One region of the Burkholderia sp. LMU1-1-1.1 genome, then DNA from elsewhere that is predicted to be linked to it. Evidence: predicted binding sites of a transcription regulator. Region 1 holds the regulator's gene; each other region holds the start of a gene.
What was found. Region 1 encodes sigma-54, which starts transcription at its own class of promoters, with help from an activator protein. Its sites were predicted from a motif close to TGGCANGNAANCTGCTTT; they were not measured.
Positions count from the first base shown of each region.

Region 2: a site for sigma-54 is predicted at 4,177-4,194, ahead of MRBLMU1_RS31125 (TorF family putative porin). Genes of this name have one in related genera too.
Region 3: a site for sigma-54 is predicted at 9,563-9,580, ahead of pedF (cytochrome c-550 PedF). Genes of this name have one in related genera too.

Region 1 covers NZ_JBEGHG010000086.1:55,432-66,121, reverse strand. Annotated here, with positions in the region: gene MRBLMU1_RS31585 (YqaA family protein) at 1-287, opposite strand, end outside; gene ilvA (threonine ammonia-lyase, biosynthetic) at 579-2,114, shown strand; gene queF (NADPH-dependent 7-cyano-7-deazaguanine reductase QueF) at 2,311-3,144, shown strand; gene MRBLMU1_RS31570 (PTS sugar transporter subunit IIA) at 3,450-3,932, shown strand; gene hprK (HPr(Ser) kinase/phosphatase) at 4,041-4,976, shown strand; gene rapZ (RNase adapter RapZ) at 4,978-5,838, shown strand; gene MRBLMU1_RS31555 (enoyl-CoA hydratase/isomerase family protein) at 5,909-6,991, opposite strand; gene hpf (ribosome hibernation-promoting factor, HPF/YfiA family) at 7,158-7,517, opposite strand; gene MRBLMU1_RS31545 (RNA polymerase factor sigma-54) at 7,593-9,074, opposite strand; gene lptB (LPS export ABC transporter ATP-binding protein) at 9,084-9,836, opposite strand; gene lptA (lipopolysaccharide transport periplasmic protein LptA) at 9,839-10,417, opposite strand; gene lptC (LPS export ABC transporter periplasmic protein LptC) at 10,449-10,690, opposite strand, start outside.
Region 2 covers NZ_JBEGHG010000078.1:334,595-345,284, forward strand. Annotated here, with positions in the region: gene MRBLMU1_RS31110 (glycoside hydrolase family 88 protein) at 1-1,017, shown strand, start outside; gene MRBLMU1_RS31115 (TonB-dependent receptor) at 1,063-3,582, shown strand; gene MRBLMU1_RS31120 (accessory factor UbiK family protein) at 3,747-4,007, opposite strand; gene MRBLMU1_RS31125 (TorF family putative porin) at 4,296-5,066, shown strand; gene MRBLMU1_RS31130 (P-II family nitrogen regulator) at 5,079-5,417, shown strand; gene MRBLMU1_RS31135 (ammonium transporter) at 5,429-6,967, shown strand; gene gshA (glutamate--cysteine ligase) at 7,157-8,458, shown strand; gene gshB (glutathione synthase) at 8,569-9,519, shown strand; gene MRBLMU1_RS31150 (PTS sugar transporter subunit IIA) at 9,586-9,987, shown strand; gene MRBLMU1_RS31155 (HPr family phosphocarrier protein) at 10,079-10,348, shown strand; gene ptsP (phosphoenolpyruvate--protein phosphotransferase) at 10,393-10,690, shown strand, end outside.
Region 3 covers NZ_JBEGHG010000027.1:7,960-18,649, forward strand. Annotated here, with positions in the region: gene MRBLMU1_RS21350 (PQQ-dependent methanol/ethanol family dehydrogenase) at 1-662, opposite strand, end outside; gene MRBLMU1_RS21355 (DUF779 domain-containing protein) at 702-1,076, opposite strand; gene adh (aldehyde dehydrogenase) at 1,079-2,599, opposite strand; gene MRBLMU1_RS21365 (beta-propeller fold lactonase family protein) at 2,805-3,749, opposite strand; gene MRBLMU1_RS21370 (TonB-dependent receptor family protein) at 3,866-5,980, shown strand; gene MRBLMU1_RS21375 (TonB-dependent receptor) at 5,977-8,208, opposite strand; gene MRBLMU1_RS21380 (substrate-binding periplasmic protein) at 8,205-9,035, opposite strand; gene pedF (cytochrome c-550 PedF) at 9,049-9,525, opposite strand; gene MRBLMU1_RS21390 (GMC family oxidoreductase N-terminal domain-containing protein) at 9,724-10,690, shown strand, end outside.

The DNA.
Region 1 (10,690 bases):
CGCTCCAGCCAATGGAACCAGCGGCTCTTGCGCTCCTTGGCAAAGGTGGTCTTGGCCTGGTAGCCGATCCAGTAATCGACCGCCCCGCCCAGCGTATTGCCGACGGTGGCCACGCCGATGGCGCTCCAGAACAGCTCCGGGTTGGCCTTAATGACGGCAAACACCGCCGGCTCCGAGCCCAGCGGCACCAGGGTGGCGGAGACGAAACTGATGATGAACACTGATGTCAGGCCCACTTCCGGCGCCGCGAGCACATTGAGCAGCCAGGCGATTGCAGATTCGATCATCGGTTTCTTTAGCGGGACGAAAGGTGTCCATTATAATGATCCGCACACCGCACGATTGAACAGCCCGGTCCTTGCCCACCGGCATCCGACCCGCGCCCCTGCCCGACCCGGTCACCCGCCGGATAGTTAGCATCGAACAACTGCGGAGCCCCCGCCCCAGCGGGGTCAAGTCTGACATTCGGACACGAGCTGTGCCGTAGCCGCTATTACGGCACAGCTCGTGTCCGAATGTCAGACTTGACCCCCGAGGGTTTTTTGGCTCCGGCCCTCTGGAATCACTGTTTGCAGACTATGACTATCGACTATCTGAAGAAAATCCTGACCGCGCGCGTCTATGACGTCGCTGATGAAACCCCGCTGGAACTCGCGCCGACCCTGTCGCAGCGCTACGAGAACCGAATTTATTTCAAGCGCGAGGACATGCAGAGCGTGTTCAGCTTCAAGATTCGCGGCGCCTACAACAAGATGGCCCACCTGAGCGACGCCCAGCGCAAGCGCGGCGTCATTTGCGCCTCGGCCGGCAACCACGCCCAGGGCGTGGCGCTGTCGGCGGCCAAGCTGGGCTGCCGCGCGCTGATCGTCATGCCGACCACCACGCCGCAAGTGAAGATCGACGCCGTCAAGGCGCGCGGCGGCTCGGATGTGGAGGTGGTGCTGCACGGCGAGTCCTACACCGATGCCTATAACCACGCGCTGACCTTGGAACAGGAACAGAAGCTGACCTTCGTCCATCCGTTCGACGATCCCGACGTCATCGCCGGCCAGGGCACCATCGGCATGGAGATCCTGCGCCAGCATTCCGGCCCCATCCACGCCATCTTCGTCGCCATCGGCGGCGGCGGCCTGATCGCGGGCGTGGCGTCGTACGTCAAGGCGATCCGCCCGGACATCAAGATCATCGGCGTGCAGACCATCGATTCGGACGCGATGGCGCGCAGCATCAAGGCCGGCGAGCGCGTCACCCTGGCCGATGTCGGCCTGTTCTCCGACGGCACCGCCGTGCGCCTGGTCGGCGAGGAAACCTTCCGCATCGCGCGCGAACTGGTCGACGACATCATCATCGTCGACACCGACGCCATCAGCGCCGCCATCAAAGACGTGTTCACCGACACCCGCAGCATCCTGGAGCCGGCCGGCGCGCTGGCCATCGCCGGCGCCAAGGCCTACATCGAGCGCGCGGCCATGACCAAGGACCCGATCAAGAACGAGACCCTGATCACCATCGCCTGCGGCGCCAACATGAACTTCGACCGTCTGCGCTTCGTCGCCGAGCGCGCCGAACTGGGCGAGGCGCGCGAGGCCGTGTTCGCCGTCACCTTGCCCGAGCAGCGCGGCAGCTTCAAGCGCTTCTGCTCGCTGGTGGGGCCGCGCAACGTGACCGAATTCAACTACCGCATCAGCGACAAGGACGAGGCGCACGTGTTCGTCGGCGTGCAGATCGCCGACCGCGGCGAGTCCGGCGCGCTGGCGCGCAAGTTCGAGGAGCACGATTTCCGGACGCTGGACCTGACCCACGACGAGCTGGCCAAGGCCCACATCCGCCACCTGGTCGGCGGCAAGAGCGGGCTGGCCAAGGACGAACTGCTGTACCGCTTCGAGTTCCCGGAGCGCCCGGGCGCGCTGATGCGCTTCCTCGACAGCATGGCGCCGAACTGGAACATCTCGCTGTGCCACTACCGCAGCCAGGGCGGCGACGTCGGCCGCATCCTGATCGGGCTGCAGGTGCCGTCCGAGGAGATGGGCGCGTTCGCGCAATTCCTCACCACGCTCGGCTACCGTTACTGGGACGAGAGCGCCAATCCGGTCTACAAGCTGTTCCTGGGCTGAAGAGTAAGCGTCTTCTGAACCACGTAGGGCGGATTAGCGCAGCGTAATCGGCCATGTTTGCGTTTCGACGGCGCACGCATTGGCGGATTACGCGTGCCGCCTAATCCGCCCTACGTGATCAGCCGGGATCATCGAGGCCGAGACACTTTGCGGCGAAGTACGCTACCATTTCACCTTTACCGATTCAAAGCCCGCCATGACCAACTCCGTCGACCTGTCCCCGCTGGGAAAAACCTCCGCCTACCGCACCGATTACGCGCCGGAGCTGCTGTTCCCCATTCCGCGCCAGGGCAAGCGCGACGAGCTGGGCCTGAACGGCACCCTGCCCTTCTTCGGCGTCGACATCTGGAACGCCTACGAGATCTCCTGGCTGAACCAGCGCGGCAAGCCGCAGGTGGCCATCGCGCGCGTGACCTTCCCGGCCGATTCGCCCAACATCATCGAATCGAAATCGTTCAAGCTCTACCTCAATTCGTTCAACCAGACCCGCCTGGAAAACGTGGTGGCGCTCAAATCGCTGCTGCAACAGGACCTGACCGAGGCGGCCGGCGCCAACGTCCACATCTCGCTGACCCAGCCGGAGGAATTCGGCATGATCTCGATGGGCGAACTCGACGGCCTGCTGCTGGACCGCCTCGACATCGAGGTCGACAACTACAGCCCGTCGCCGGAGATCCTCAAGGCCGCGCACGACGAGGAGCCGGTCGAGGAGAAGCTGGTGTCGCACCTGCTCAAGTCGAACTGCCTGGTCACCGGCCAGCCCGACTGGGCCAGTGTGCAGATCCACTACGCCGGCCCGCAAATCGACCAGGAAAGTTTATTGAAATACCTGATCGGTTTCCGCGAGCACAACGAATTCCACGAACAATGCGTCGAGCGCATCTTCGTCGACATCCTGCGCCAATGCGCGCCGCAGCAGCTGGCGGTGTACGCGCGCTACACCCGGCGCGGCGGACTCGACATCAATCCATGGCGCAGCAATTTCAGCACGGCACAGAAGCCGCCCAACCTGCGGGGCGCACGCCAATAGCAAAATCAGGCGTATGATGTGACCAATGATGCGACTTTCGTAAGAAATGAGCGCATCCGCCGAAAAACGCGAAAAATCGGAAAACCTTGCCGGTTTGCGGCGAAAAACCGGCGTTTTCACACTTTTTTGCGCATAAATAGCAAATGCTTTCTGCGGTGCATTTTCGATAACACCTTTGGCGGCCCGGCGCGCCGGCGGCCTGACATCAAAGCAACGCCTGCGCGAGCGAATTCATGTTACATGGCGCACAAACAAGCCTATAATTCGGCGGCACGCCTTGTGCGTCGTAACATTCTTATCGTCTTATGAATAACCTGAGCAAAATACTCTCACTCGAAAATGTCCTGCTTGACCTGGAAGTCTCCAGCAAGAAGCGGGCATTCGAGCAAGCCGGCCTGATCTTCGAAAACAACTGCGGTATCGCCCGCTCCACCGTCTCGGACAACCTGTTCGCGCGCGAGCGCCTCGGTTCCACCGGGCTCGGTCATGGCGTGGCCGTGCCGCACGGCCGCATCAAGGGCATGAAGAGCCTGAAATCGCCGCTGGCGGCCTTCGTCCGCCTGGCCGAGCCGATTCCGTTCGAGTCGCCCGACGGCAAGCCGGTCAACCTGCTGTTCTTCCTGTTGATCCCGGACCACGTCACCCAGCAGCACCTGGAGATCCTGTCCGAGATCGCCGAGATGTTCTCGGACGACGCCTTCCGCACCGCGCTGAGCACCGATCCGGACCCGAAATCGGTACACTCGCGCATCATCAACTGGATGCCGAGCCTGCAGGCGGCCGGCTAAAAAACCGCGTCGCGAGGTGGCCAATCAGTGGCTTGCAAGCATGAGGGGCGGGACAATAGGTTAAACTTAGGGCGCAGGCCCCGTTCAACCTTGAGATAAAGACGCCCCATGCTGCAAACGCCGCTGACGATACAAAGGCTTTACGACGACAATCGCGAGAGTTTGCAGCTCGGCTGGTTCGCCGGCTTTCCCGGCGGCGAGCGCCTCATCTCCGGCGACGTGGCCTCCGCCGCCGACCAGGTCGGCCACCTGAACACCATCCACCCCGGCCGCATCCAGGTCTTCGGGCACCAGGAAATCAATTACTACCAGCGCCTGAAGGCGCTCACGCGCGCCCACGTCATCGGCGAGCTGATCGCTGGCGGCCCGCCGGCGCTGATCATCGCCCAGGGCCTGGAAACGCCGCCCGACATCCTCGCCATCTGCGACGAAAAAAACATCCCGCTGTTCTCCACTCCGTTACCTGCCGCACAGGTGATCGACTTCCTGCGCGTGTATCTTTCCAAGAAGCTGGCGCAACGCATCATCATGCACGGCGTCTTCATGGACGTGCTCGGCGTGGGCGTGCTGATCACCGGCGACTCCGGCCTCGGCAAAAGCGAGCTGGGCCTGGAACTGATTTCGCGCTCGCACGGCCTGGTGGCCGACGACGCGGTGGAGTTTTCGCGCATCGCGCCGAACATGATCGAGGGCCGCTGCCCCGCCCTGCTGCAGAATCTGCTGGAAGTGCGCGGGCTGGGCCTGCTGGACATCAAGGCGATCTTCGGCGAGACGGCGGTGCGCCGCAAGATGCGCCTGAAACTGATCGTGCATCTGGTGCGGCGCGGCGCGCTGGAGGAGGAAGTGGAACGGCTGCCGTTCCAGTTCCCGACCGAGGACGTGCTGGGCCTGCCGATCCGCAAGGTCGTCATTCCCGTGGCGGCCGGCCGCAACATCGCGGTGCTGCTGGAGGCCGCCGTCCGCAACACGATACTGCAATTGCGCGGCATCGACACACTACAGGAGTTCATGGAGCGCCAGCGGCAAGCCATGAGCGGAGATTGACATGCGCATCGTCCTCATCACAGGCATATCCGGCTCCGGCAAATCGGTGGCCCTGAACGTGCTGGAAGACACCGGCCACTATTGCGTCGACAACCTGCCGCCGGCGTTGCTGTCGAACCTGGTTTCGACCTTGGCCGAGGAAGGCTTGCAGGCGCTGGCGGTGGCCGTCGACGCCCGCAGCGCCGAATCGCTGGCCTCGCTGCCGGCCGACGTCAAGCGGCTGCGCGAAGAGGGGCACGACGTCAAGGTCATGTTCCTCACCGCTAACACGCACTCGCTGGTGGCGCGCTTCTCGGAGACGCGCCGCAGCCACCCGCTGTCGCACGAGTTGCGTCCGGGGCAGAATCCGGCCGCGCGCCGCACCTTGATCGAATGCATCATGGAAGAGCGCGAGCGGCTGTCGGCCATCGAACAGCTGGGCCACGTGGTCGACACGTCGGAACTGAGCGCCAACAAGCTGCGCGCCTGGGTCAAGGATCTGGTCGCCAGCGAGGGGGCGCCGCTGACCTTGTTCTTCGAATCGTTCGCCTTCAAGCTGGGCGTGCCGATGGACGCGGACTTCGTGTTCGACGTGCGCGCGCTGCCGAATCCGTATTACGATTTGACGTTGCGGCCGCTGACCGGGCGCGACGCGCCGGTGATCGATTTCCTCGACGCGCAGCCGAGCGCCATCGAGATGATGGGCGATATCCGTGCCTTCATCGAGAAATGGCTGCCGTTCTTCAAGACCGATAACCGCAGTTATTTGACGGTGGCGCTGGGGTGCACCGGCGGACAACACCGGTCGGTGTATATGGCGGAAAAGTTAGCCGCGTATTTCCATCCGAACGAGCGGGTGGTGTTACGGCACAGGGAGCAGTAGCCAAGAACGTCCGCCGACCACGGAGATGTTTTTTTTCGGCGCGGGCCGCAAAACCGTTGCCGGTTTGCGGTCAAAGATGCCGCAGCGGGTGGGCGTATTCCGGCCACACGGGCTCGAACAGGCGCCGCACCATTTCCTCGGTCACCTGCTCCAACGACGGCGGATTCCATTTCGGCGCACCGTCCTTGTCGATGACGAGCGCGCGCACGCCTTCGATGACCTCGCCGTGTTCAAACACACGCCTGACCAGCGCGCGCTCCATGCGCAGGCAGCCGCCCATGTCCAGCGCCGCCCCGCGCTCGATCAACTCGTGCGTCACGCTCATCATCAACGGCGACCGGCTCGCCATCGTCCGCACGGTGGCCCGCGCGAACGGGCTGGTATCCGACTCCAGCGAAGCGACAATGGCCGGCACCGACCCGGCGCCGAAGTGGCGGTCGATGGCCCCACGCTCCGCCTCCAGCTTGCCCACCCCGACCGCGTCCCTGAACGGCTCCGCAAAAGCCGCGATCGCCTCGACCAACTCCGCGCCGGGCGTCGACTCCAGGATCGCATACAGCAGCTCCAGCTCGTCCGCGGGCACATAATGATCGGCCAGGCCGGCATACAGCGCGTCGGCCGCGCCTATCGTCGCGCCGGTCACGCCGAGATAGCGGCCCAGGCCGCCCGGCGCGCGCGACAGGAAATAGCTGCCGCCGACATCCGGGAACAGGCCGATGTTCACCTCCGGCATCGCCATCTTGGTGCGCTCGGTGACGATGCGCACCCGGCCGTCCGGCCCGCTCTGCGCGATGCCCATGCCGCCGCCCATGACCACCCCATCCATCAGCGCGATGTAGGGCTTGGGGTAGCTGTGCACCAGATGGTTGAGCGAGTACTCCTCGGTGAAGAAATCCTCGATCGGCGCGCTGCCCGTTTGTGGCGTGGCGCGGCCGGCGTCGTAGAAGAAACGGATGTCGCCGCCGGCGCAGAAAGCCTTTTCGCTGCTGCCACGGATGACGACGGCGGCGACATCGGAGTCGTCGCGCCACGCCAGCAGCGCCGCCGTGATGGCGCGCAGCATCTCCAACGACAGCGAGTTCAACGCCCGGGGCCGGTCGAGGGTGATGAAGCCGGTGCCGTTGACGATGCTGGTGTGGACCCATTCACTCATGATGTCGCGACCCGTGATGAAAAACCTATTCTACCGCCACTTCCGCGCGCGCGGCGTCGCCGCCGAAACGGGATAAATTATTTTCATCGAATCGAGGTGGACATAAAACGCGGACACAAAAAAGGGCGCCCTTGCGCCCTTTGTTGGATGGTGCCGGAGGCCGTTGTTATAGGGCGGCGGCAGCGGGTTCGTAGCTATCCGGGAGATGCTTGATCGCATCGTGGCCGTGCTGCTGAACTTTGGATTTGTATTTCATGACCTGACGGTCGAGCTTGTCGACCAGGGTGTCGATCGCGGCGTACAGGTCTTGCGACAGGCTTTCCACGTACACGGTTTTACCCGACATGCGCAGATTGATTTCAGCCTTCTGGCGTTTGGATTTCTCTTTAAGGTTATCTACAGTCAGGATGACAGCAATATCAATAACTTGATCGAAGTGACGAGTGACACGTTCCAGTTTGCTCTGTACGTATTCGCGGATGGCCGCGGTCACTTCGAGATGATGTCCACTGATGGTCAGATTCATACACGCTCCTAAAGATAAATGTCGCTTACGGTCAGTGCCGCGCCCATTGCGGCCGGGCGCACAGTGACCAAGTAACTACAAAGACTTGCGGAGACTAACGGGAGGGATTTTCAACGCTTCGCGATATTTGGCAACAGTCCGTCGCGCAATCACCATGCCTTGTTCCCCCAGCATGTCCGCAATCTTACTGTCGGATAAAGGATTTTTAGGGTCTTCAGCTCCTGTCAATTGCACGATGAGTGCCCGTATCGCCGTCGAACTTGCTTCACCGCCCGCTTCGGTGGCGACGTGGCTACCAAAGAAATATTTCAACTCAAACATGCCGTGCGGCGTCAGCATGTACTTTTGAGTCGTCACCCGAGAAATAGTGCTCTCGTGTAAACCCAGTGTATCAGCAATTTCGCGAAGCACAAGGGGGCGCATGGCAACCGCGCCGTGCGAGAAAAAGTTCTTTTGCCTTTCTACTATCGCCTGCGCCACGCGCAGGATGGTGTCGAAGCGCTGGCGCATATTCTTGATCAGCCACTTGGCTTCCTGCAACTGGGCGCCCATCGCGCCCTCGCCCTTGCCCTGCTTGAGCAGGTTGGCGTACATGGCGTTGACCCGCAGGCGCGGCATGACGTCGTTGTTGAGGCTGACCTGCCAGCCGTTGCGCGCCTTCTTGACGATCACGTCCGGCACCACGTAGTCGGACACGTCCGAGGCGAAGGCCGAACCCGGATGCGGATTGCACAGGCGGATGACGGCCTGCGCCTCGCGCAAGTCCTCGTCGTCGCACACCAGCGCCTTTTTCAGCTTGTTGAAATCGCGCTGGGCGAACCAGGTCAGATGGTTCTCGACGATGGTCAGCGCCATGCGCCGCGTCACCAGCGCGATGCCCGGCAGGCGCTTGATCTGCAGCGCCAGGCATTCGGAGGCGTTGCGCGCGCCCACGCCCATCGGGTCGAAGCTTTGCAGCATCGACAAGGCGGTGCGCAGTTCGTCGATGTCGACTTCCAGTTCCTCCGGCAGGCGCGCGTGGATCTCCTCCAGCGGCTCCTCCAGGTAGCCGTTCTCGTCGAGCGCGTCGATGATCAGCTCGACCAGCGCGCGGTCGCGCGTCTCCAGCACGGTCACCCGCATCTGCTCCATCAGATGCTCGCGCAGCGTGCAGTGGTTGGCCTCCAGTTGGGGACGCGCGTCCTCGTCGTCGGGGGCCTTGCTGCGGCCGGCGTCGCTCCAGTCGACGTCGGCCTCGCTGCTGGTACTTTCGGTATCGGCGGCGGGGCCGTCGTAGGGGTCGGCGTCGGCGGCGGCCGGCGCGTCCTGCTGGCCCGGCGGGCCTTCGGGCGGCGCCTCGCCGGACGGCGCCTGCTGGCTGATGGCGCCGTCGGACAACAGCCGCAGCGATCGGTCGAGCGGGTCGTCCAGACGCTCGAGCAGGGGGTTGTCGGTGAGCAGTTGCTCGAGCTCCTGGTGCAGCTCCAGCGTGGACAGCTGCAGCAGACGGATCGACTGCTGCAGCTGGGGTGTCAGCGCGAGGTGCTGCGACGTGCGCAGTTGCAATGACTGTTTCATGGGGCCTATTTACATCCGGAAGTGTTCACCCAGGTACACGCGGCGGACCGACTCGTCGGCGATGATGTCGTCCGGCCGGCCTGAAGCCAGAACCGAGCCCTGGTTGATGATATATGCGCGGTCGCAAATGCCCAGCGTCTCGCGCACATTGTGATCGGTAATGAGGACGCCGATATTGCGTTCCTTGAGGAAGCGCACGATGCGCTGGATCTCAATGACGGCAATCGGGTCGACCCCGGCGAAAGGTTCGTCAAGCAGCACGAAGCGCGGGTTGGTGGCCAGCGCGCGGGCGATCTCCACGCGGCGGCGTTCGCCGCCGGACAGCGACAGCGCCTGGTTTTCGCGCAGCTTTTCGATTTGCAAATCGGCCAGCAGGGTATTGAGCCGTTCATCAATGGCAGCCTTGGATAAAGGCTTGCCGTCCACTTTCTGGATTTCGAGGACGGCGCGGATATTCTCTTCCACGGTCAGCTTGCGGAACACCGAAGCCTCCTGTGGCAGGTAGGACAGGCCGAGCGAGGCCCGGCGGTGGATCGGCAGCGAGGAGATGTCGACGCCGCTGATGTCGATGGTGCCGGCGTCCGACGGCACCAGGCCGACGATCATGTAGAACGAGGTGGTCTTGCCGGCGCCGTTGGGGCCGAGCAGGCCGACCACTTCGCCGCATTCGACCTGCAGCGAGACGTCATGCACGACCTGGCGCTTGCCGTAGGTCTTTTGCAGGCCGCGCACGATCAGGGTGCTACCGCATGTTGGCTCCATGCTTATTTCCCCGCCGCTGGATTGGTGGCGGGAGCGGGCGCGGGCGCCTGCTTGTTCGACGGCTGGATCACCATGGTGCTGCGGCCGCCGCCCGGTTTGCTTTCGCCGGTGGCGGTGTTTTTCACGGCGAAGAATTCGCGCCGGCTGTCATAGGAGATGAACTCGCCGTCGACCTGGCTGGCGTTCTTGCTGCCCTCCAGCTTCTTGATCTGCGCCTTCGAGAACAGCTTGACCAGCTCGGTCTTGCCGTCGTATTCGATGCGGTCGGCGCGGCCCTCGACCCACTGGTCGCCGGCGCCGTCGAGCTTTTGGCGGAACGTCGCCTGCACGCCCGGCGCGCCGGTCAGCACCACGAGCTGGTAGCCTTCCGGATCTTCGGTGACCACCGCCTTCGGCGACTTCATCAGCAAAGTGCCGCGGGTCAGCACGACGTTGCCGGTGAAGGTCTTGATCTGCTTGACGTCGTCGGCGTCGAGGTTGTCGAAGGAAATCTCGGTCGGCTTGTTGGAGTCGGCTTTTTCGGCGTGGGCCGCGCCCATGGCGGCCAGTAGCAGCGCGGCCGACAGTATCAGTTTCTTCATCATCGTGTCCTTCATATCGGTGTCTCTTGTATTAGCGCGGCGCCTTCGGCGGCATCGTGATCGTTCCGCGTCCGCCCAGCTGCAGCTGGCGCGTCGCGTTATTGGTTTTCATGCCGGTGCCGCTGGAAGTCATGTTACCCAGCTTCATCTGCACCGGCGCCTTGGTTTCCATCCGTTCCTCGTCCGGGAACACGGTCAGGGTGCTGGTCTGCAGGTGCATCGCCTCGGCCTTCGGCGAGGCCGGCCGCACCACGTCGACGTTGCCGTTGAGCG
Region 2 (10,690 bases), on a different contig from region 1:
ACGCGCGACTGGACCAGCGGCTTTTTCCCCGGCGCTTTGTGGTATCTGGCCGAGGCGACCGGCGACGCCAAATGGCGCGCGGCGGCGGCGCGCTACACGGCCGCCACCGCCTCCGCCAAATTCGACAAATCCCAGCATGACGTCGGCTTCATCCTGAACTGCGGGTATGGCAACGGTCTGCGGCTGGGCGAGGGCGGCGCTGGCGGGACTGGGTACCGGGACGCGCTGCTGGCCGGCGCCACGACGCTGGTGACGAGGTTCAACCCGACGGTCGGCAGCATCCAGTCCTGGAACCTGCGTCCCGATCAGGACTGGAAGTTTCCCGTCATCGTCGACAACATGATGAACCTGGAGCTGTTGATGTGGGCTGCGCGCGCCTCGGGCGACAACTACTACCGCGACGTCGCGGTCGCCCATGCGGATACCACGTTGCGCGAGCATTTCCGGCCCGACGGCTCGAGCTACCATCTGGTCGACTACGATCCGGCCAACGGCAAAGTCCGTGCGCGCGTCACGCAGCAGGGCAACGCCGACGGCTCGGCCTGGGCGCGCGGGCAGGCCTGGGGCCTGTACGGCTACACGATGATGTACCGCGAGACCCGCAAGCCCGAGTATCTGGCCCAGGCCAGCAAAATCGCCTCGTTCATGATGAACCATCCGCACCTGCCGGCCGACAAGGTGCCGTACTGGGACTTCGACGATCCGGCGATTCCGCACGCGCCGCGCGACTCGTCGGCGGCCGCCATCATGGCGTCGGCCTTGCTGGAACTCTCCGGTTTCGTCGAGCCGCCGCTGGCGCAACGCTATCTCGCGCTGGCCGAACAGCAGCTGCGCAGCCTGTCGTCGCCGGCCTACCTGGCGGCGCCGGGCGAGAACGGCGGTTTCCTGCTCAAGCATGCCACCGGCCACAAGCCCGCCGGCAAGGAAATCGACGTCCCGCTCAACTATGGCGACTACTACTTTCTTGAAGCGCTGCTGCGCTTCAAGGGGCATGCCCGTCCGACGAAATCGCCTTAACGGGCCGCAGGTTTTTGGTGTGTGATTATAAGAGGGGAGACAATCGTGGCATTGAATAACTATAGCGAAAATCAACACGGCCGCATCCGCATGAAACCACTGGCGGCGCTGGTCGGCGCGGCGGTGCTGGGCATGGCGAACGGCGCCATCGCCCAGGAAGGGCCGAACGACGGCACCCGGCTCGAGACCGTGGTCGTCACCGCCAACAAGCGTGTGGAAAAACTGGAGTCGGTGCCGATGGCCATCTCGGTGCTGACCGAGGCGGAGATCGCCCGCACCAACATTCGCGAAATCGAGGACGTGGTGGCACTGACGCCTTCGCTGACGATGGCCTCGGGCACGACGGCGGCCAACAACGCCATCTTTATGCGCGGCATCGGCACCGTCTCGGTGGGCATCGGCGTCGAATCGGACGTTTCGGTCATCATCGACGACATTCCGATCGCCACGCAATTCCAGGCCTTCCGCGACTTGGCGGACGTGGCCCGCATCGAAGTGCTGAAGGGACCGCAAAGCACGCTGTTCGGCAAATCCGCCGTCGCCGGCGCGATCAACATCGTCACCAAGCCCATCAGTGGACCGATGGTCTATCGTGGCAGCTCCCTGTACACCAATGACGGCGAATGGCGCCTGGGTCTGTCGGCCGGCGGCATGGTCTCGGATACCTTTGGCGTGCGCGTGGCCGCCAACCGCAGCCGCATGCCGGGCAATTTCACCAACCTGACGACCGGCGACGATGTCAACGGCTCGGGCGGCACGACCCTGATGGCCAAGTTCAGTTGGCGTCCGACCAGTTCGCTCGACGTCGACCTGATGCCGAGCTATAACAAGCAGCAGAACACGCGCGGCGTCACCGCCGTCAACGGCTTTTACCGGACAACGGGCACGGCCGGCAACCAGGTGCGCACGCCGGCCGACATATCGACCGCCTACTTGAACGGCAATCCGTTGCTGCCCGCCACGACCACGATGGCCGGCATCGATCCGACCGACCGCAATAACCGCAACGTGCGGCGCGACTTCCCGACCGGCATCGCGTCCAAGACCAACGGTCTGGGCCTGAAGCTGGCCTACACGCTGCCCAACGACGCCCAATTGATGTCGATCTCCTCGTACAGCAAGTACAAGGCCAACGACTCGCGCGACCAGGACTTCGTCGACGTGCCGACCCTGGCGCGCCCAGGCGTCCCCGGCCTTACTGTAGGCAACAACCAGTTCGGCACCTACGACATCCGTTCCAAAACGCAGGAACTGCGCCTGGTGTCGCCCGACAGTGGCACGGTGCGCTACGTGGCCGGCTTGTGGTGGGCGCGCAACGAGATCGACCGCCATTTCATCCGGGGCTTCTGCGTGGCGCCGAGCAACTGCGCGGCCAACTCACCGTCAAGCCCGACCAATTACTATACCGATATTTACAACGTCAACAAGGCCGCGTTCGGCCAGGCGACATGGGAATTTGTGCCGACCTGGACGCTGGTCGCGGGCGCACGGCGCAACATGGAGGAATCGGGCTTCCACTACAGCCGAAGCTTCTACACGGACCAGCTGGACCGCTCGACCTTCGTTCCCGGCCCGGTTGGCGTGGACCAGTTCGCCAGCACCGGCAACAAGGATTACGCGACCACGGGCAAGCTCAGTATCCAGAAGCAGATCACGCCCGACCTCATGGCCTATGTGATGACGGCCACCGGCCACAAGGGCCGCGCCTACGATGTCACCAGCGGCCTGACGGCGTCGGCCGCGTTCCCGGTCGCTCCGGAAAAGAGCCGCACCATCGAGCTCGGAGCGAAGGCCAACCTGTTCGACAATCGCATGTCGGTCGCGGCCACCGTGTTCAGGACCCGGTTCCGCGGCTACCAGCAGAATGTGTCGTTCGTGCTGCCTGACGACCCGACCATCTACACGCAGCTCAATTCGATTCCGCTGATCCAGACCCGTGGCATTGAACTCGACACCCATATGCTGGTACGTCCAGGCTTTACCGTGAACGCCTCGCTGGCCTACACCCGTCCGACCATCGAGGACTGGAAGAACGGCCCCTGCTACAACGATGCGACCAACGTCGCCGTCACCCCGGGCGGACCGGGAGCGAACGGATCTATCCCCGGCCGCAACAGCGCCTGCTTCCCGATCAAGCCCGGCTCGACCACCGGCATCCAGGATCTGAGCGGCGGTGTGTTCCCGGGTACTTCCAAGCTAAAGGTCAATATCGGCGCCAACGCGGACTTCAAGCTTCCGGGCATGACGTGGGGCGGTTTCGTCGACGGTAATGTGCGATACCAGAGCGAGTACAGTAACAACATCAACAATGATCCGCGCGCGATCAACGCCGGCTACACCATTGCCGATCTCGGTTTTGGCGTACGGGCGCCGAGCGATCGGTACAAACTCAGCTTCCGTATCAATAATTTGTTCGATCGCTTCTACATTCCGAACGCTAACGCCAGCGGGCCGACTTACCGCGCCGGGCCGACGGCCACGTCGCCCTTGATCACGGTCGACAGCTGGGTGCCGCCGCGCGATGTGTTCCGCTACTTCAGCGTCAAACTTGACGTGAAGTTCTGAACCGCCGGAACGCGGCGCCGCGCGCGATGGGGCGGGACGCCTGGGAAACGCCGACGGGATGGCGAGCCAGTCCTACTGCGCAGGCTTCGTAACCCGGCATTGTCATTCGCCGCCTCGCCCCGTCATCGGGGCTAATGGCTTACTTGGCGGCGTCGGTGGTCATCTTAAATGATGATATCGCTCTTAGGCGCCGCCGCCTTCGCTTCCAGTTCCGCCAGACGCGTTTCGAGCGTCTCCAGTTTCGCGCGGGTTTTCGCTAAAACTTGCGTTTGAACATCAAATTCCTCGCGCGTCACCAGGTCCAGTTTGGAGAAGCCCTGCGTCATCATGGACTTGACGTTCTTCTCAATGTCCTTTGCTGGTGAGTTTTGAACGGCTTGGCTGATCTTGTTTTGCAAGTCGTTAAAAAAAGTGTTCATATCCATAATATTCCTTGATCTGGTGGGGTTGTGTATGCACTATAAAAGTGCATTCATGCGTCATCGTGGTGCAAAACCAAAGACTGTCGCGTTCGACGCTTTCAAATTATCACTTTCGTCAGAGTACGTCCGTTGTCGCGGATGCTACGGCAGCTATCCAGCGAGCAACATTAGCTGGCACGCATTCTGCTAAAGAAGTCAATGAATGCCGCTCACTGCTTTGCCTCATAAGGATTTTACCCGTAACCGTACTCTCTATCTGTGACTAAGTTCGATAACTACAAGGACAAAATTATGAAAAGCACGAACCTGACTCTGATCGCAGCATTGACCTTCGCATTCGCCACCATGAGCGCCTCGGCGCAGGCCCAGGACGCGCAACCCGCGCCTGCGGCTCCGGCCGCTGCCGAACCGGCACCGGACAACCAAATCAGCTACAACGTTGGTGTGGTCAGCGACTACCGTTATCGCGGCATCTCGCAAACCCGTCTCAATCCGGCGCTGCAAGGCGGCGTGGATTACGTCAACAATCCGACCGGCCTGTATGTCGGCACCTGGGCGTCCACCATCAAGTGGGTCAAGGACGGTGGCGGCGACGCCGATGTGGAAATCGATGTCTACGGCGGCAAGCGCGGCGAGATCGCCCCTAGCGTCACCTACGACGTCGGCGGCCTGTATTACTACTATCCGTCGAACAAACTGGCCACCAGCGCCAACACCTTCGAACTGTACGCCCAAATCGGCGTCGGCCCGTTCTCCGTCAAGTACTCCCGCTCGACCACCAATCTGTTCGGCACCGCCGACAGCAAGGACAGTGGCTACGTCGATGCCCAGCTCAACTCCGAAATCTATGACGGCTACATCCTGAACCTGCACCTGGGCCGCCAGACCGTCAAGAACAACTCCGCCTTCAGCTACAACGACTACAAAATCGGCGTCACCAAAGATTTCGGCGTCGTAACGGTGGCCGTGGCCGCGATCTCCACCGATACGGACGCCTATGTCGGTCGCGGCAAGAACCTCGGCAAAACCGGCGCCGTGCTTACCATTTCCAAAACCTTCTAAGCGAGGCTTAGCATGAAAATGATTACCGCCATTATCAAGCCGTTCAAGCTCGACGAGGTCCGCGAGGCCCTGTCGGCGATCAACGTGCAAGGTATCACCGTGACCGAAGTCAAAGGCTTCGGTCGTCAGAAAGGCCACACCGAGCTGTATCGCGGCGCCGAGTATGTGGTTGATTTCCTGCCGAAAACCAAGATCGAGGCGGCGGTGGACGATGCGATCGTCGAACAGGCGATCGAAGCGATCGAAGGCGCTGCCCGCACCGGCAAAATCGGTGACGGCAAGATCTTTGTATACAACCTGGAACAGGTGATCCGTATTCGTACCGGTGAAACCGGCCACGAAGCTCTTTAAGGGGAAGATTGATGAAGAAAACTATAACAACATTGCTCGCTGGGGTATCCATCCTGTTTGCACTCGCCGCGCCGGTCCATGCCCAGGAGGCCAAACCGGCTGACGCGCCGGCCGCCGCTGCCACCGCGCCCGCCGCCGCCGCACCGGAAGCGCCTGCAGCCGCGCCCGCCGCGCCTGCCGCAGCCGCGCCAGCCGCCGCCGAGGCCGCACCGGCACCGGCCCCCGCGCCACAGAAGGGCGACACCGCCTGGATGATGGTCGCCACCTTGCTGGTGATCCTGATGACGATTCCCGGCCTGGCGCTGTTTTACGGCGGCCTGGTCCGTTCCAAAAACATGCTGTCGATCCTGATGCAGGTGTTCATGGTCTTCGCGCTGATCGTGGTGCTGTGGTGCGTGTACGGCTATTCGCTGGCATTCACCGAAGGCAACGCCTTCTACGGCAAATTCGACCGTGCCTTCCTGAACGGCATCTGGGATCCGGCCAAGGGCGCGTTCTCGTACGCGGCCACCTTCAGCAAGGGTGTGGTCATTCCTGAATTTATCTACGTCGCCTTCCAGGCCACGTTCGCCGCCATCACTTGCGGCCTGATCGTCGGCGCCTTCGCCGAACGCGCCAAGTTCACCGCCGTGCTCGCTTTCGTCGTGCTGTGGTTCACCTTCGCCTACCTGCCGATCGCCCACATGGTCTGGTTCTGGACCGGTCCGGACGCGATCAAGGACGCGGCCACCGCCGCCACCGAGGGCGCCAAAGCCGGCTTCCTGTTCCAAAAAGGCGCGCTGGACTTCGCCGGCGGCACCGTGGTGCACATCAACGCCGCTGTTGCCGGCCTGGTCGGTGCCTACATGATCGGCAAACGCGTCGGCTACGGCCGCGAATCGATGGCTCCGCATTCGGTCACCATGACCATGATCGGCGCCTCGCTGCTGTGGGTCGGCTGGTTCGGTTTCAACGCCGGTTCGGCGCTGGAAGCCGCTGACATCGCCGCACTGGCCTTCGTCAACACCCTGCTGGCAACCGCCGCCGCCACCGTGGCCTGGGTGTTCGCCGAATGGATCTTCAAGGGCAAGCCATCGATGCTCGGTGGCGCCTCGGGTGCGGTGGCCGGTCTGGTCGCCATCACCCCGGCCTGCGGTTTCGTCGGCCCGATGGGCGCGCTGATCATCGGCCTGGCCGCCGGCGTGATCTGCCTGTGGGGTGTGAACGGTCTGAAACGCCTGCTGGGCGCCGACGACTCCCTGGACGTGTTCGGCGTCCACGGCGTCGGCGGTATCCTCGGCGCGCTGCTGACCGGTGTGTTCGCCGCGCCATCGCTGGGCGGCCAGGGCATCTTCGACTACGTTGCCAACAAGGCATCGGCCGACTACTCGATCGTCGGCCAGGTCACCACCCAGGCGACCGCCATCGGCGTCACCATCGTGTGGTCGGCGGTGGTTTCGTTCATCGCCTACAAGCTGGTCGACGTGGTCATCGGTCTGCGCGTTCCTGAAGAGGAAGAGCGCGAAGGCCTGGACATCACCACCCACGGCGAGTCCGCTTACCACGCTTAATCGTTGCTGTTATAACAACCCGCTGCGGCGGGTACCCACAAAAGCGCCCCAACCGGGGCGCTTTTTTTATTTCCACGGCATTTCCACCTTTAAAATAGGGTTTTCGCCCCGATTTGGGCTATCTGCAAGGTAATATTTGAGGTTCTGCTGCCTGGAGGGCCGTCCTCCCGCACATTTAAGGAAGTAATCATGGTTCCCCATCTCGTCACGGCTCTGACCGGTCCGCTGCTCGATCTTGAAGAAAAAATCCTGGCCGCCACGCCGGCCATTGAGCGCTGGTTCCGTCTGGAATGGCAGGAGCACACGCCGCCATTTTATTGCTCGGTCGATATGCGCAACGCCGGCTACAAGCTGGCGCCGGTCGATACCAACCTGTTCCCGGGCGGTTTCAACCACCTGGCCACGGAAATGCTGCCGCTGTCGGTGCAGGCCGCGATGGCCGCGATCGACAAGTATTGTCCCGACGCGCGCAATCTGCTGCTGATCCCGGAAATCCACCAGCGCCACCCGACCTACTGGCAAAACGTCGCGCGGCTGATGCAGATCTTCCGCCAGACCGGCCTGCATGTGCGCCTCGGTTCGCTATCGCCGGAAGTGACGCAGCCGACGCCGATCGCTCTGCCGGACGGCAATATGCTGGTGGTCGAACCGCTGGTGCGTTCGGCCAACGGCCGCCGCGTCGGACTCAAGGACTTCGATCCGTGCACGATCTTGCTGAACAACGACCTGTCGGCCGGCATACCCGAGATTTTGCAGAACATCCATGAGCAGAGCCTGCTGCCGCCGCTGCACGCCGGCTGGGCCGTGCGCCGCAAGAGCAACCACCTGAACGCCTACGACGAGGTGGTCAAGAAGTTCGGCAAGCTGATCGGTGTCGATCCGTGGATGCTCAACCCGTTCCACGCCAAGTGCGACGCCGTCAACTTCCGCACCGGCGACGGCTACGACTGCCTGGCCGCCAACGTCGACGCGCTGCTGGCCAAGATCAAGAAGAAGTACAAGGAATACGGCATGAAGGACCAGAAGCCGTTCGTGATCGTCAAGCCGGACGCCGGGACCTACGGCACCAGCATCCTGACGATCAAGGATTCCAGTGAAATCAAGGACTTGAGCCAGGCCCAGCGCGACAAGATGATCGTCATCAAGGATGGCAAGGAAGTGACCGACTTCATCATCCAGGAAGGCGTGCCGACCTTCGAGAGCATCAAGGACGACGTGGCCGAGCCGGTGGTGTATATGATCGACCGCTACGTGGTCGGCGGCTTCTACCGCGTGCACGCGGAAAAAGGCGTCGACCAGAACCTCAACGCGCCCGGTTCGCAGTACGTGCCGCTGGCGTTCGCGCAGCAGCACGCGGTGCCCGATCTGAAGGCGAAACCGGGCACGGCGGCGCCGAACCGCTTCTACGTCTACGGTGTGGTGGCGCGGCTGGCGCTGCTGGCGGCGTCGCTGGAAATGGAGCGCACCGATCCGAATCCGGAAGTCTATTAAGCCGGTCTTGGCGGCTTGGCAAGGGCCATCGGGCTAGCGGCCTCGTCCGCTGCCCGGTGCGGGCGGCGAATCTCGGCTAAAATCAGGCATTACCCAGACTGGATGCGCCCATGAAAATAGCTTTCCTCGCCGATCCCTTGGCCAGTTTTAAGACCTACAAGGATTCGACCTACGCCATGATGGTGGAGGCCGCCAAGCGCGGCCACACCGTCTACGCCTTCGAGCAAAAAGACATGGCCGTCAACGGCGGCGTGGCGTATGCCAACGTTGCCGAAATCACCATCCTGGACGACCTGACCGACTGGTTCCGCGCGGCCCCGGCCGTGGAAACCAATCTCGGCGAGTTCGACGCCATCATCCAGCGCAAAGATCCGCCGTTCGACATGGAGTACATCTACGGCACCTACATGCTGGAGCTGGCCGAGAAGCAGGGCGCCAACGTCTTCAACAAGCCCTCGGCCATCCGCGACCACAACGAAAAACTGGCGATCGCCCAGTTCAGCGAGTTCACCTCGCCGACCCTGGTGACGGCCGACGAGGCGCGCATCCGCGCCTTCCAGGCCGAGCATGGCGACGTCATCCTCAAGCCGCTCGACGGCATGGGCGGCACCGGCATCTTCCGCGTCAAGCCGGACGCGATGAACCTGGGCGCCATCATCGAGACGCTGACCGACAACGGCAAGCGCACCATCATGGCCCAGCGCTTCATCCCGGACATCGCCAAGGGCGACAAGCGCATCCTGGTCATCGGCGGCAAGCCGGTGCCGTTTTCGCTGGCGCGCATCCCGCAAAACGGCGAAGTGCGGGGCAACCTGGCGGCCGGCGGCCTTGGGGTCGCGCAAGCTTTGACCGAAAGGGACTTCGAAATCGCCAACACCCTGGGTCCGATACTGGCCGCGCGCGGCTTGTTGCTGGTAGGATTGGACGTGATCGGGGATTGCCTGACGGAAGTCAATGTTACCAGTCCGACCTGTTTCCAGGAAATCACCCAGCAGGCCGGTTTCCCGGTGGCGGCGATGTTCATGGACGCGGTCGAAGGGGCGGTGGCAGCCGCGCGATGATGGATATTCAAAATAATTTTGCCGGACGGCCTCAAAAACCTCCGCGCTCACTGGCGGTTTAAGAATATGGTTGGCATACTGCTTATGACGCACGCACCACTGGGGCAGGCTTTCATCGCCGCCTGTGCGCATGTGTTCCGTGGTCCGACCGAGCGGCTCGAGGCGATCGATGTGATCGCCGACCAGGACCTCGGCGAAGTGCAGTCGCTGGCGGCGGACGCGATCAAGCGCCTCGACGACGGCGACGGCGTTTTGATCATGACCGATGTCAAGGGCGGGACCCCCGCCAATTGCTGCGACCGTTTGGCGGACGCGGGCAGGGTGGAGGTCATCGCCGGCATCAGTTTGCCGATGCTGCTGCGGGCCATCACCTACCGGCGCGACACGCTCGACGTGGTCGTCGAGATGGCCCTGGCCGGCGCGCAAAGCGGAGCGGTGCGCGTCGACAACCGGATTCGCGTCGTGTAGCGACGACGCGGGAATTTTTTGTGCGGCTTATTTGCGCGGCGTGTATCGAGTAGCTCACGCCGCGCCGATTTCTCATTGAGACAAAAGAAAAATGATTCAACAAGAACTTGAGATTATCAACAAGCTTGGACTGCATGCCCGGGCTTCCGCCAAATTTACCCAACTGGCAGCAAAGTTTCAAAGCGACGTATGGCTGACCCGCAACGCGCGCCGCATCAACGCCAAGTCCATCATGGGCGTGATGATGCTGGCCGCAGGCAAGGGCGCCAAGGTCACCCTGGAGGCCGACGGCCCCGATGAAAGCGAATGCATCGCCGCCTTGTCGGCACTGGTCAACGACAAGTTCGGCGAAGGCGAGTAATGCCCTCGGATCGCAGCCGTTCCCGCATTTTCACTGGTCCACCCATGGCTTCCTTCACACTGCACGGCATTCCTGTTTCCCGCGGCATCGCCATCGGCCGCGCGCACAAGCTGGCGCCGGCGGCGCTCGACGTCAAGCATTACCTGGTGGCCGAGGAGCATCTGGAAGCGGAAGTGCTGCGCCTGCAGCAGGCGCTGGCCCAGGTGCACAAGGAACTGCAAACGCTGTGGAACGAGTTGCCCAAGGACGCCCCGACCGAATTGGGCGCCTTCATCGACGTCCACGCGCTGATCCTGTCGGACCCGATGATCTCCGAGGCGCCGCTCGACATCATCCGCGCGC
Region 3 (10,690 bases), on a different contig from region 1:
ATATGGCCCTCGACGGTGGGACGGGTCCATAGCAGATCGCCGGTCAGCGGATTGCGCGCCTCGACCCGGCCGACGACGCCGAACTCGCCGCCGGAGACGCCCGTCAGCAGCACGCCGTCGGCGATCAACGGCGCGGCCGTCATCGAATAGCCGGCGGCATAGTCGTCGACCTTCTCCTTCCAGACGATCTTGCCGGTGTCCTGGTCGAGCGCCACGAGCTGCGCGTCGAGCGTGCCGAAGATGACCAGGTTGCCGTACAACGCGGCGCCGCGGTTGACCACGTCGCAGCACGGCATGATGCCGTCGGGCAGGCGGTGCTCGTACTTCCACAGCTTGGCGCCGGTTTTCAGATCGATCGCGAAGATGCGCGAATACGACGCGGTGACGAACATCTTGCCCTTGTAGATCAGCGGCTGCGACTCCTGGCCGCGCTGCTTTTCGCCGCCGAACGAGAACGACCACGCCGGCACCAGCTTGGCGACGGTCTTGGTGTTCACCTGCGCCAGCGGCGAGTAGCGCTGGCCCTCCGAACCCAGGCCGAACGACAGCACGCTGTCGGTGCTGGTGGCCGCGTTCTTGAGCATGGCCGTGGTGACATCGGCCGCCTGCGCCAGCGTCAGGATCGAGATCCCCGCCAACGATGCGATGACTAATTTTTGCACAATCTTCTCCGGTTATTATGATTTTTATCTGCCGCCGCGTTACCGCGCCGGCGGTGGCAGGGCCGCCAGCTCCTCGTCGCTGAACAGGCGCGAACGGGTCAGGAAGCGCCGGCCGGTGCCGTTGTCGAGCGAGAACATGCCGCCGTTGCCGTCGACCACGTCGATGATCAACTGCGTGTGTTCCCAATACTCGAACTGCTCGCGCCCCATGTAGAACGGCGTCCCGTCCAGGTTGCCGAGATAGACATCGGTGTCGCTGATATCGAACTCGCCCGCCGGATAGCACATCGGCGCGCTGCCGTCGCAGCAGCCGCCCGACTGGAAGAACAGCAGCGGACCGTGGCGGCGGCGCAGCCCGGCGAGCATGTCGAGCGCCGCCGGGGTCGCCGTGACGCGGGGGATCGCGGCGGGCATGGCTAGAAGAAGCCGAGCGCGTTCGGGCTGTAGCTGACCAACAGGTTCTTGGTCTGCTGGTAGTGGTCGAGCATCATCTTGTGGTTCTCGCGGCCGATGCCCGACTGCTTGTAGCCGCCGAACGCGGCGTGCGCCGGATACAGGTGGTAGCAGTTGGTCCAGACGCGGCCGGCCTGGATGGCGCGGCCGACGCGGAAGGCGCGCGAGCCGTCGCGCGTCCACAGGCCGGCGCCCAGGCCGTACAGCGTGTCGTTGGCGATGCGCAGCGCGTCCGCCTCGTCCTTGAAGGTGGTCACCGACACCACCGGCCCGAAGATCTCCTCCTGGAAGATGCGCATCTTGTTGTCGCCCTTGAAGACGGTGGGGCGCACGTAGTAGCCGTCCTTCAAGTCGCCGCCCTGCACATTGCGTTCGCCGCCGGCCAGCAGCTGCGCGCCCTCCTGCTTGCCGATGTCGATGTACGACATGATCTTCTCGAGCTGCTCGTTCGACGCCTGCGCGCCGAGCATGGTGCCGGCGTCGAGCGGGTTGCCCTGCTTGATCGCGGCCACGCGCGCCAGCGCGCGCTCGATGAATTTTTCGTAGATCGATTCCTGGATAAGCACCCGCGACGGACAGGTGCACACCTCGCCCTGGTTCAGCGCGAACATCGCGAAGCCCTCCAGGCACTTGTCGAAGAAGGCGTCGTCGGCGTCCATCACGTCCTCGAAGAAGATGTTGGGCGACTTGCCGCCCAGTTCCAGCGTGACCGGGATCAGGTTCTGCGCGGCGTACTGCATGATCAGGCGCCCGGTGCCGGTCTCGCCGGTGAAGGCGATCTTGGCGATGCGCTTGTTCGACGCCAGCGGCTTGCCCGCCTCCAGGCCGTAGCCGTTGACCACATTGAGCACGCCCGGCGGCAGCAGGTCGCCGATCACCTCCAGCAGCACCATGATCGAGGCGGGGGTCTGCTCGGCGGGCTTGAGCACCACGCAGTTGCCGGCGGCCAGCGCCGGCGCCAGCTTCCACACCGCCATCAGGATCGGGAAGTTCCACGGGATGATCTGGCCGACCACGCCGAGCGGCTCGTGGAAGTGGTAGGCGTAGGTCTCGGCGTCGATCTGCGCCACCGAGCCCTCCTGGGCGCGGATGCAGCCGGCGAAATAGCGGAAATGGTCGACCGCCAGCGGGATGTCGGCGGCGGTGGTCTCGCGGATAGGCTTGCCGTTGTCGATGGTCTCGGCGGTGGCGATCAGCGCCAGGTTGGCTTCGATGCGGTCGGCGATCTTGTTAAGGATGTTGGCGCGCTCGGTCTGCGAGGTCTTGCCCCACGCGTCCTTGGCCGCGTGGGCGGCGTCCAGCGCCAGCTCCACGTCCTCGGCGGTGGAGCGCGCCACCTCGCAGAACACCTGGCCGGTGATCGGCGTGATGTTGCCGAAGTACTGGCCCTTGACCGGGGCGACGAATTTGCCGCCGATGTAATTGTCGTAGCGCGCCTTGAATGGGTTGGCTACGCCTAGTTTGCTGATGTCTGCGAGATCCATGTCGTCCTCTTTCTGCTGTGGTTATGAGGCCGCTCCGTGGCGGAGCGGCGGTCGCTGGTGCGTAGACTCTTTTTCGCAAGCACCGTGCCAGCACCGTCGTGGCCCGCGCGGAGAGGGGAAAGCCCGGCCGGCGGGGCATTGCGCGCCGCGCCGGCTGTTCATATTTGGAACAGGTGTCATCCTATGGAGCAGCGCGGCCGGCGGCTCAGCGGATCACCACCCCCCAGGGCAGTTCGCCGACGGCGACGTCTGCGCGCCTGGCCGCGGCGGCCGTATCGATGACCGAAACGCTGTCGGAGCGGCCGTTGGCGACATACAGCTTGGCGCCGTCCGGCGTCAGCGCCATGTTCCACGGGCGCTTGCCGACGGCGATGGTCGCCACTACCGTGTTGCTAGCGGTGTCGATCGCCATCACGCTGGCGTCGATGCCGTTCGAGACGTAGACCCGGCTGCCGTCGGGATGGACGGCGATGCCGTTGGCGTTGCGCCCGGCCGGCACCCGCGCCACCGCCGCCAGCGTCGCCATGTCGATCACGTAGACCGCGTTGGCCAGCTCGCAGGCCACATAGGCGCGGGCGCCGTCGGGGCTGAAGCCCATGCCGCGCGGGCGCAGGCCGACGGCGATCGAACCGCTCTGGCGGCGCGCCGCGACGTCGATCACGTCGACCTGCTCCGCCTCCTCGGCGCTGACCAGCAGCCAGCGGCCGTCCGGACTGAACACCGCGTGTTCGGGATTTTTCCCGCGCACTGGAATATCGGCCAGCACCCTGCCTTCGTGCGCGTCGATCAGCGCGACGCTGTTGCCCTCCTCTACCGCGACGGCGACGTAGCGGCCGTCCGCCGAGGCGCCCACGCCCTCGGGTGACTTGCCAAGCGCGATCGACCGCGTCACCGCGCCGCTGGCGGCGTCGATCACCAGCAGCGCGCCGGCGGCGGCGTCGGTGACGAACAGCCGCGCGCCACGCGGATCGGCGGCGATGCCGCGCGGCCGCTTGCCGGCGGGGATCTGGCGCAGCACGGTGTCGCTGGCGGTGTCGATGACGCTGATGGAACCGGATTTCTCGTTCGGCACATAGGCCAGCGGCGCGGCAAAGGCCGGCGCGGCCAGCAGCGCGACGACGAGGCGGGAGAGCAAGCGCAGGTTGTTCATAAAATCGCCTTTCAGGGTAAATGCGGTTACGGTTGCAAGCGTCGTGCCACAAACACCGGATGGCAGGTATATTGCTTACCGGTCGTCATTACAACGACCAAAAACACGGAGACAACATGAAGCAAGCCTTTTTCCCCCTCAACGCGGTGGCGGCGTTGTTCGCCCTCGGCGGCGGCGCCATGGCGGCCGACCTGGCCGAGGTGCCGGCCGACGTGGTGGTGGTCAGCGCCACCCGCGTGGGCCACACGGTGTTCGACATGCCCGCCTCGGTCGACGTGCTGGACGCCGCGCGCATCCGCGACGGCCAGGCGCGCGTCAACGCCAGCGAGGCATTGGCGGCGGTGCCGGGCCTGGTGGCGCAAAACCGCCAGAACTACGCCCAGGACCTGCAGATCTCCTCGCGCGGCTTTGGCGCCCGCTCGGCCTTCGGGGTGCGCGGCGTGCGCTTGATCGCCGACGGCATCCCGGCCAGCATGCCGGACGGCCAGGGCCAGGCGGCCACCTTCAATCTGGACATGGCCGAGCGCATCGAAGTGCTGCGCGGGCCGTTCTCCGCTCTGTACGGCAACCACTCCGGCGGCGTGATCCAGATGTTCACGCGCGACGGCGAGGGTGCGCCGGCGATCGAGACCACGCTCACCGCCGGCAGCTACGGCAGCCGCAAGGCCGACCTGAACGCGCAGGGCAAGCAGGCCGGCATCGGCTATGTGCTCGACGCCTCGCGCTTCGAGACCGACGGCTACCGCGCCCACAGCGCCGCGACCCGCGACCAGGCGTTCGCCAAACTGACCCTGACGCCGCTGGCGGGGGCCAGCCTGACCATCGTCGCCAGCGCGCTGCGCCAGGACGACACCCAGGACGCGCTCGGCGTCAGCTGGGCCACCTACCTGCGCGACCCGCGCGCCGGCGAAACCGACGCCGCCGACCCGCAAAGCCCGAAGCGCACCCTGGCCGACCGCTACGACACCCGCAAGAGCATCGACCACCAGCAGATCGGCGCCAGCTGGGAGCAGCGCTTCGGCGAGGACCGCCTGCGCGCGACCGTCTATGGCGGCAACCGCGGCGTGATCCAGTACCAGGCGTTTTCCAAAGCCTTCCAGGCGCCGGCCAGCCACTCGGGCGGCGTGGTCGATTTCGAGCGCGACTTTTACGGCGCGGACCTGAACTGGCTGCACGTCAGCCAGCTGGCGGGCGGAAAGCTCGGCACCACGGTCGGCCTGGAATACGGCCGCTCCAGCGACGCGCGCCAGGGCTTCGAGAACTTCATCGGTACGCGCTTCGGCGTCAAGGGCGCGCTGCGGCGAGACGAGACCGACAAGGTCACCAGCGTCGATCCCTACGTTCAGGCGGAATGGGAGGCCGGCGCCTGGATGCTGAGCGCGGGCCTGCGCCACAGCACCGTGAAAATCTCGGTGGACGACCATTTCCGCGGCAACGGCGACGATAGCGGCAGCCTCGATTTCAGCCACACCACACCGGTGCTGGGCGTGCTGTATAAACTGGCGCCGACGCTGAACGTCTACGCCAGCTCCGCGCGCGGCTTCGAGACGCCGACTCTCAACGAGCTGTTTTACTCGGGCGGAGGCGGCGGCTTCAACTTCCGGCTGCGGGCGGCGCAAAGCACGCACCTGGAGGCCGGCGTCAAGGCCCGGCTGAACACCGGCACGCGGATCAACGCCGCCGTGTTCCAGGTCCGCACCCGCGACGAGCTGGTGGTCGACAGCAGCGGTGGCGGACGCACCAGCTACCGCAACGCCGGCCGCACGCTGCGCCAGGGGTTCGAGCTGTCGCTCGACAGCGCGTGGCGCCACGGCCTGAGCACGCGCGTGGCGTTGACCACCCTGCGCGCCGTCTACGACGAGGCCTTCGGTGTGGTCCTGCAAGGCAGCCGGCTGCCCGGCGTCCCCAACGCCAACGCCTACGCCGAACTGGCCTGGAAAGAGGCCGGCGGCCGCTTCGGCGCCGCGCTGGAGGGTATCGCCAGCGGCAAGATCTACGCGGAGGACAGCAATACCGAGCAACCGGCGCCCGGCTACGGCGTGCTCAATGCGCGCGTCACCGCCAGCCAGCAATGGCGCGGCTGGCGCTTCAAGCAGTTCGCGCGGGCGAACAATCTGACGGACCGGCGGTACGTGGGATCGCTGATCGTCGGCGACACCAACAAACGCTTTTACGAAGCGGCCCCCGGCCGCAACTGGCTGCTGGGCGTCGGCGCCCAGTACCAGTTCTAGAAACGGTAGCGCAGCCCGGCCGCCACCGAGCGCGGCGCGCCGGGTGCGACAAAGCGCGCCATCCCGGCCTCGCCGCCACCGGGCGGCGCCAGGGCGCCATTGGGGAACATGTCCACCCCGACCGCGCCGTAGCTTTCGTAACGGCGGTCCGCGAGGTTGGTCACGCGCGCGTACAACTCCCATTTCGGCGCCGGACGGTAGGTGGCGTGCGCGTCCAGCAGCGCGTGGCCGCGGATGCGCCAGTCGCGCCCCGCCGACGCGGCGGCGCCGTCCTCGTCGCCCTGGGTGGCCATGTCGGAGGTCGCCACCAGGTCCGCGCCCAGCGTCAGCGCCGGCGTCGCGCTCCACTCCAGTCCCAGCTTGGCCGTATTGCGCGGCAGTCCGGCGAGACGGGTGCCGGGCACGATATGGACGTCGCGCGTGCCGCTGAACAGATCGCCCCGCGCGTCGTAGGTCGCGTCCAGATAGCTGTAGTTCAGCCGCACGGACCACGGGCCGGCGCGGCCGGTGACGCCCAGGTCCACGCCCTGGTGGCGGGTACGGGCGAAATTGGCAAAGTAGCCTTGCTGCGCCAGCGCGGCGCTGCGGAACAGGATGTCGTCGCGATTCACGGTGCGGTACAGCGACAGCGACGCCGTGTCGCCACGCGCGCCCCGCCAGCGCACGCCCGCTTCGGCGGTGCGCGAGACCACCTGCTTCAGAAAGGGGTCCGATTGCAGCCCCACCGGCAGACGGCAGGGCCGCTCCGGATCGGCGCAACCCAATTCGATCACCGTCGGCACGCGGTTGCTCTGCGACAGGTTGGCGAACAGCGTCGCGCCGCCGGCCACCCGGCGCGCGATACCGATGGCGGGATTGAGCTTGCGGTAGTCGAACGTTTCGCGCGGCTGCGTCTCCTCGTCGCGGCGTAGCTGGTTGCCCACTCTGGCATGGTTGTACCGCGCGGAGACGGTCAGCCAGGTGTCGGGTGCCACGGTCCATGTGTCGGCGGCGTACAGGCCGGCCGCGCGGGCGGCGCCGTCGACCGAGGAACCGGCCTCGCGTTCCGCCTCCGCATCCACGACGACCGAACGGTCGGGGGCGAAGTCCGCTTCCCGCTCGTACTGCGCGAAGCCCACGGTGCCGCGGTCGAAGGTCAGGCCCGCCGCCAGCTGGTGCGAGTCGGCATGCCTGCTGAACTGCGCGCTGAAACCATGGCTGCTCTGCCGGGTCGACGTGGTGTTGTAGGACGCCGCGTGCGCGCTCTCGCCCTCGGCATAGTCGTCGTTGATGTCGCCGTTGACGGTGTCGCGCCGGCTGCCGCGCGCATACAGCGCGACGGCCAGCTCGGTGTGGCCGTCGAAGCGGTGCGTCAGGTCGAAGACGATCTGGCGCAGGCGGTTGCGCGTTTCGTCGGGCGAAGTATAGACGGCACGGCGATCGTCCCCGTACAAGGCCTCGGGGAGCAGGCCGTTGCCTATCAGCCGACTGCTCGCCGCCAGCAGCGCGACGCTCCAGTCGTTGTCGCCGGCGGTGCCGGCCAGCTTGGCGTAGACATTGCCCAGCCGTCCGTCGGAATGGTCGCGCCAGCCGCGGTCGTGGAAGGTGGTGGCGGCGATGAATGCATTCCACCGCCCGCCGCTGTCGGCGCTATCGTAACCGTAAGCGATGTCGGCGCGGCGCCGGCCGTTGCTGGCGGTCGATACGTCGGCGTCCACGCCGGGCTGGCTTTTACCGGTTTTGGTCGCCAGCACCAGCGCTCCGCCCAGCGTGTTGAGCCCATACAGCGGATTCGATCCCGGCGCGAGCATGATGCCGCCGATCGCCGCCTCGGGCAGCATGTCCCAGTTGACGACATCGCCGAACGGCTCGTTGACGCGCACGCCGTCCAGATACACCGAGATGCCTTGCGATGAACCGAGCACCGGCGACGCGCGGAAGCCGCGGTAGGTGATGTCGTTCTGGAACGGGCTGCCGGCGATCTCGTTGACGTTCACCCCCGTCAGGTTACGGGCCATGAACTCGCCGAGATTGCGGCCGGCCGGGGCGTCGAGCGCGCGCCCGCCGGCCGTCTGCACCTGGTACGGCAGCTGGTTGCGGTCCGTGCCGATACCGGGCAACGGCGCCACGCCAACGATATCGACCGACAGCACTGACGCCGCCGGATAGGTCGCCGGCGCGCTGTCGTCGGCCGCCGCGCCGGCGCAGGCGAACAGCACGCCCGCCGCCACCACCGCGCGCTGCCTCATGGCGCCTGCTCGTGCACACCATACCTGGCGAAAATGGCTTTCAGCTCGCCACTGGCCTTCATCTCGTTGACGGCCGCCTGCAGCAGTTTCGCCATCTCGAGATCGTCCTTGCGCACGGCCATGCCGACCGCCCATCCGGCACGCGGCAGGCGCTGAAAGGCGACCTCGTTCAACGGGAAGGCCGGATCGTCGCGGAACACGGCGTCGATTTCCGAACGGTTGGCCAGCACGGCGTCGAGCTGGCCGGCCTTGAGCTGCGCCAGCGCCTCGGCCGCCGTATCGAAAATGCGCACCTTGTCGCGGAAGCGGCCATTCCCTTCACCCAGCAACACCATCGCCGCGATGGAGACCTTTTCGACGCCGACGGTTTTGCCGGCCAATGCATCGATGCCGTCGAAGGCCGGCATCGCGCGCGCGCTGCGCACCAGCCGCACCGTCTCCACATGGTAGGGTGCGAAGATGGCGACCTTGTCGTTCTCGTTCATCAGCAGCGGCTCGACCGGCACATGCAGCATCACGTCGGCGGGACCATAACCGAGGTAATGCCCCTTCCACACCATGTTGCGCAGGTCGTCGCCGAGGTTTTCACCGGCTGGAAACGGCAGCAGGCTGAGTTTGAGGCCCAGCTTCGTCGCCAACGCCTGCGCGACGTCCACGTCTATGCCTGCGCCACGCTCGGAAAAGGGCGCGAACTGGTCGTACACGGCCACCTTCAGCGATCCGGACTGGCGTATCTTTTCCCAGTCGGCATGGGCGGGGGCGGCCGCGCCCAGTAGAGCGGCGGCCATCGGAATCAGCGCGGCGGCGCGCCAGCGGGCGATCGGCATGATGGGCTCCCGATTATTTGGCGGCGTCGCGGCGGGCTTCCAGATAGGTCTTGATGGCCCACATGGCCTCCTGGTTGAAGACACCCTCGAACGGCGGCATATACACCGCGCCGTTGCGCACCTTGCCATGCCGGATCGAGCTCAGATAGTAGTTGTCGGTCTCCTTGTAGCAGGCCTTTTTCTTGGTCTCGTTTTTGACGTCGGTGCAGTCGCGGTCCATCAGGCGCAGATCGGGCGCGATGCCGCCGGTGACCGCCTCCAGGCCGTGGCAGCGCGCGCAGTTCTGGTTGTAGGCGGATGAACCGATCTTCAACGCCAGCGGATTACCGCGGTATGGGTTCTGGTCGAGCCACTTTTCACCGAGCGCCGTCAGGCCGGTGGTGTCGACCGCCTGCGGCACCACGTTGCCGTGGGCGTAGACGGACAAGGAAGTGAAGGCCACCGCCGCGAGCACGGTGGTGGCGGCGAGAATGCGGAATGGATGATGCATGATGTCTCCTGGCTGGTTTTAAGATTTATACAGTCATTGAGCAAACGCCATGCCACGCCCGCACCCCCGGTGATTCGGCGTCGCCTGTTCCAATTTGGCACAAGTGTCACAACCGGTTGTTCAACGCGGCGCCGGCGCATCGTGGGATAGAATGGGATGGTGCGCTTGCACCAGCCGCTTTCAAATACCCAACAACCCATGAGCCAGCCCAGCACCGAGAACTATGACGCCATCATTGTTGGCAGCGGCCCGGGCGGCGCCAGCGTCGCGCGCGAATTGGCGCGGCGCGGCCTGCGCGTGCTGGTGCTGGAACAGGGCAGCGCGGTGCCACTGCAAGGCACGCTGTCGCAGATGGCCGGCATCGCCGCCGTTCCCGGCAAGGGCGCGTTCATCCACCGCGACGCTTCGCTGCTGGTCAGCGGCGTGGCCGCAGGCGGTACGTCGACGATCAACTTCGCCACCGCCGCGCCGCCGCCGTTGCCCATGTTCGCCGCCCACGGCATCGATCTGGCGCCGGCATTGGAATCGCTGCGCGCCGAGTTGCCGATGGCGCCGCTACCGGACGAGCTGATCGGCCCGATGGCCAAGCGCATCCAGCAAGGCGCCATGGCGCGCAAGCTCGGATGGCGCAAGCTCGACAAACTGATCCGCCCGCAGTCATGCCGCACCGGTTGCTGGCGTTGTGTCTATGGTTGTCCGTTCGGCGCCAAGTGGACCGCCCGGGATTTCATCGATGAAGCCGTTCAGCTTGGCGCGGTCCTGATCGACCAGGCCAAGGTGGAGCAAGTGATCGTGGAACACGGCCGTGCGACCGGCGTGCGCTATCGGCGGGATGGTGAAATGCACCAGGCGTTCGGCGCGAACGTGGTGTTGGCCGGAGGCGGTATCGGCAGTCCGCGTCTGTTGCATCGTTCCGGTCTACACGCGGAAAGCAGCGCTTTCTTCAGCGATCCGGTGATCGCGGTGATGGGCGTGGTGGATGATATCGACGGCGGTGCCGAGGTGCCGATGGCGGCCGGGATGTATCTGCACGAGGAAGGTATTGCGCTGGCGGATATGACGTTGCCCAAGCCGATGTATCAGGCATTCGCGGCGCAGGTCGGGCGGTTTGACCGGCTGATGTCGCATGCGAAGACGCTGACTTTGATGGTGAAGATACGTGACG